One region of the Providencia sp. UF-224 genome, then DNA from elsewhere that is predicted to be linked to it. Evidence: predicted binding sites of a transcription regulator. Region 1 holds the regulator's gene; the other holds the start of a gene.
The links. The regulator ArgR, encoded in region 1, controls arginine synthesis, uptake and breakdown. The targets are predictions, from matches to a motif close to ANTGAATAAAAATACANT.
Positions count from the first base shown of each region.

Region 2: a site for ArgR is predicted at 865-882, ahead of argC (N-acetyl-gamma-glutamyl-phosphate reductase). Genes of this name have one in related genera too.

Region 1 is NZ_JBSICC010000017.1:38,917-41,401, forward strand. Features, by position in the region: gene mpl (UDP-N-acetylmuramate:L-alanyl-gamma-D-glutamyl-meso-diaminopimelate ligase) at 1-510, shown strand, start outside; gene AC4IFO_RS15555 (DUF6122 family protein) at 552-974, opposite strand; gene argR (transcriptional regulator ArgR) at 1,062-1,532, opposite strand; gene mdh (malate dehydrogenase) at 2,028-2,485, shown strand, end outside.
Region 2 is NZ_JBSICC010000022.1:49,124-51,608, forward strand. Features, by position in the region: gene argE (acetylornithine deacetylase) at 1-818, opposite strand, end outside; gene argC (N-acetyl-gamma-glutamyl-phosphate reductase) at 921-1,925, shown strand; gene argB (acetylglutamate kinase) at 1,938-2,485, shown strand, end outside.

The sequences.
Region 1 (2,485 bases):
GCTCACCATGTTGGTGTGCCTGCGAAAGAAGCTTGCATCGCATTGGATAAATTTATCAATGCACGCCGACGCCTTGAATTGCGTGGTGTGGAAAATGGTGTGAGTGTGTATGATGATTTTGCTCACCACCCAACCGCCATTTTGGCAACACTCGAAGCGTTACGCAGTAAAGTGGGCGGGACTTCTCGCATTATTGCCGTGTTAGAGCCTCGTTCCAATACCATGAAACTGGGCGTGAATAAAAATGATATCGCCCCAGCTTTAGGCCGTGCTGATGAAGTCTTTTTATTCCAACCGGCGAATATTCCGTGGATGGTGACTGACATCGCTGAGAAATGCGTGCAACCTGCTCGCTGGAGTGCGGATATTGAGGCCCTAACCAATATGGTGATTGAGACTGCGCAGCCCGGTGACCATATCCTCGTGATGAGCAACGGTGGTTTTGAAGGCATCCATGGGAAATTGCTGGCAGGCTTAAAAGCCAAAGCAGAAACTGAAGTGGATGAGTAAGTTAGCCTACAGATAATAGGTTAGATAGACCCCAGTGTTCATTAAGATAGCTGGGGTTTTTTTATGTCTGATGTGTTGAATGGGCATTGGTCTATCACCCAGCTTAATGTCACTGGGCTATTCATTTCTTTTTTTAAGCTGCCCATATAGCAATCGAGGGAATCGGTAAAAAGATGGAACAAGCACCCGACCGCCACTGCTTTGAGTTTCCACGATGGCATAAACAGCAATACAACATAGGCAATCGCAGCCCAGAGGGAATGAAGAGGGTGGAAGCCAATACCACAACGCTCAGGGTCGAAAATAGGGGTTGCTAGTAAGTGGTCTAAATCGATCGCCATCGTCGCAATCATAATCAACGCAGCTAACTTCCAGTTTTTTCGCCAAAACAGATATGCAAACAAAATGGGCATCAAAAAATGAAAGCCGTAATGCACAATATTGCGAAAAATGTCGAATAGCACGGTAGAGCCCCTAATCTTTGGCTTAAATAAAAAGAGGGAAAGTCGATGCTTTTCCCCCTTAGTGTTACATCAAGCGATTGATGTAACTTAGAGCTCTTGTTCGAACAACGCTAAAATTGCTTCGTATAGCTCTTTTGTCGTGAAGTTATTCGCAGGTGTAGAGAATATTGTATCATCCCCAGCAATACTGCCTAAAATGCCTTCTGCTTTACCTAATGAATCCAGTAAGCGAGCAATTAATTGGGCTGCACCTGGGCTGGTTCGAATCACCACAACCGATGGGTTGTAATCGATATCCAAAACGAGGTTTTTCAATGGGCTGGTGGCTGTCGGCACACCGGGCTCAGCTGGCAGGCAATACACCATTTCCATTTTCGCATTACGAGTGCGAACGGCACCAAACTTGGTGAGCATTCTGGAAATTTTAGATTGATTAATGTTTTCGTAGCCTTCTTCCTGCAAAGCCGTGACAATTTCAGCCTGAGAGCTAAATTTTTCTTCTTTGAGTAGGGCTTTAAAAGCCTTAACTAAGTCTTCTTGTTTAGACGGAGTGCGCATAATTAACCCATTCATCGGCATTAAACTAAGTTGTATTATCCGTAAAAGTGCATTTTTATGCAACAAAATTGCGTTATGATGATTTAATAATCAATGATAACGGAACCTTTAAGGTTTTATGTTATTCCGTTTTCAGCGTGAATGGTTAATTTATCTTAAATAGTTAGTATTAAACATTAGCATAATAGATCAATGAATTTAGCTTATAAAAGTTGTAACTTTATTGTTAACAAAATGGTTTTTGCTTGAATAATGAACAGGAAAAACCACTTATTGTGCGAAAAGCAATAGTGAGAAAAACTATTTGTTAAAAAAGTGCCCGTTATCTCATTAACAGATAAGGAATTTGTTTAGAATGATGGCAATTAGTCGACAAATTCTCTAGCGTTAAACTCTCTCTCTATCTGTTAAGAAATTGTTTTTTATACGTAATGTGTTGAGTGTATAAACAAATAAAGTGATATCTTTTTAAAGTACAAATTAAGGAGTTTCAGAATGAAAGTTGCAGTCCTAGGTGCAGCAGGTGGTATCGGTCAGGCTCTCGCCCTTCTTCTCAAAAACCAGCTTCCAGCCGGTTCAGAACTCTCCCTCTACGACATCGCACCGGTTACTCCAGGTGTTGCTGCTGACTTAAGTCACATCCCAACGGATGTTAAAGTGACGGGTTTTGCGGGTGAAGATGCGAAACCTGCTCTTAAAGGTGCAGATATTGTTCTTATCTCTGCGGGTGTTGCGCGTAAACCAGGCATGGACCGTTCAGACCTGTTTAACATCAACGCAGGCATCGTTCGTAACCTGGTTCAACAAATTGCAGAAACTTGCCCGAAAGCATTAATCGGTATCATCACTAACCCAGTGAACACCACCGTTGCAATCGCTGCTGAAGTTCTGAAAAAAGCCGGTGTATACGACAAAAACCGTTTATTCGGTGTGACCACATTAGATATCATTCG
Region 2 (2,485 bases), on a different contig from region 1:
TCTTGCAATGTCAGCCCTGGTAATGGGCGAATATCCATATGTAATTCACAGCAACCACAAATACGGTTTGCCGCATCACCGCCATGAATATGACCGAAGTTCATGGTGGGATAAGGGATCACGAAAGCCGGGTTATTAAAACGCTCTTTCAATGTGTTACGCAGCGTCATTAAATGAGAAATCGACTCATGCATCAGCTCAATGGCATTGACACCACGCTCCGGGTCACTTGAATGCCCCGATTGCCCCGTAATGCGGATAGCGTTAGATAAATGGCCTTTATGTGCGCGTATTGGTTGTAATGAGGTCGGCTCACCGATAATGGCAAAGTCAGGGCGCAATGCAGTGTTCGCCGCAAAATAACGGGCTCCCGCCATCGAAGTTTCTTCATCTGCAGTCGCAAGGATATGCAGTGGGCGCTTGAGCTTCGCAAGATCCATATCACGCAGCGCATCGACAATAAAAGCAAAGAAGCCTTTCATGTCTGCGGTACCGAGGCCATAAAGCTTGCCATCGTGTTCTGTCAGCTCGAAAGGGTTTTTGCTCCAGCGGCCATCATCAAAAGGCACAGTGTCGGTATGGCCACATAACATCAGGCCACCATTACCCTCGCCAATGGAAGCTAGCAGATTATATTTATCACGTGTTTCCGGTACGGGTTGAATATTGACCGAAAACCCCAGCGTCTCTAACCACCCACCAAGGAGTTCCACAAGGGCTTTATTGCTCTGATCCAAATGAGAATCAGTCGCACTAATCGATGGAGTGGCAATTAATTGACGATAAATCTCAATAAATGCAGGTAATTTAATATTCACTGTTGACAGCCTTAATCCATAATAGTATCAATATTCATGCACTTTATTTGAATAAAAATACACATTAAACTGTTTGGGTCACGAGTACAAGGTAGAAAGCATATGTTGAACACACTCATTATCGGGGCCAGTGGCTATACTGGAGCAGAATTAGCCGCTTATTTGCAACGTCACCCTGAAATTAACCTTCAAGGGTTGATGGTATCGAAGCAAAGTGCCGATGCAAATAAACGTTTTTCTGATTTATATCCCCAGTATAAAGGCATCATTGACCTTCCTGTCCTGCCACTCACTGACGTGGCAGAGGCAGCAAAAGGCATTGATGTTGTTTTCCTCGCCACGGCACATGAAGTGAGCCACGACATCGCCCCACAATTCCTTGAAGCGGGTTGTGTGGTGTTCGATTTATCGGGTGCTTACCGCGTTCAAGATCCTGCGTTCTACACCCAATACTATGGCTTTGAACATACAAATACCGAATGGTTAATGCAAGCAGTTTACGGTTTAGCGGAATGGCAAGCGGATAAAATTCGCCAAGCCCAGTTAATCGCGGTACCGGGCTGTTATCCAACCGTTTCGCAACTTGCGTTAAAACCGTTAATTGAAGCTAAGTTACTGGATAACAGCATGTGGCCTGTTATCAATGCAACCAGTGGTGTGTCAGGGGCAGGGCGCAAGGCTTCAATGACAAACAGTTTCTGTGAAGTGAGCTTACAGCCGTATGGTATTTTCACTCACCGCCATCAGCCTGAAATCTCAACGCATTTGGGGCAAGAGGTGATTTTTACGCCGCATCTGGGCAACTTCTCAAGAGGGATCCTCGCCACTATCACCTGTAAGGTAAAAGCGGGCGTCACAGCAGAGAAAATTGGCGAAACGTTTAAAGAAGCCTATCAAAACAAACCCTTGGTGCGTTTATATGATAAAGGTGTTCCTGCATTGAAATCTGTCGTCGGCACGCCATTTTGTGATATCGGTTATGTATTGAAAGGGGAACACCTGATTTTAGTCGGTACAGAAGATAACCTACTAAAAGGTGCCGCGGCACAAGCTGTACAGTGCATGAATATTCGTTTTGGTTTCAATGAAACCCAGTCATTACTTTAATAAGGACAAGCCATGCAACCCTTAGTGATTAAATTGGGCGGTGTGTTACTGGATAGTACTGAAGCGTTAGAAAAACTGTTTACCGCTATTCAAACTTATCGCCAAGCACATCAACGCGAGCTGGTGATTGTCCATGGTGGTGGTTGTTTAGTGGATGAATTAATGCAGAAGTTGCAACTTCCCGTTGTGAAGAAGCAGGGGCTGCGGGTTACACCGGCGGATCAAATCGACATTATTACGGGGGCTTTAGCTGGGACGGCAAATAAAACCTTACTGGCATGGAGCATCAAACACCAATTACCCGCAGTGGGGTTATCACTTGGTGATGGGCAAAGTGCGGTTGTTACACAGTTGAATGACGAGCTCGGTCATGTTGGGAATGCAAAACCGGGTGATGCCAAGCTATTGAAATTGCTTCTCGGCGCGGGATATTTGCCCATCATCAGTTCTATTGGTGTCACCGCACAAGGTGAGCTAATGAATGTGAACGCAGACCAAGCCGCAACCGCTGTAGCCCAAGCACTCAATGCCGATCTGGTTTTATTGTCGGATGTGAGTGG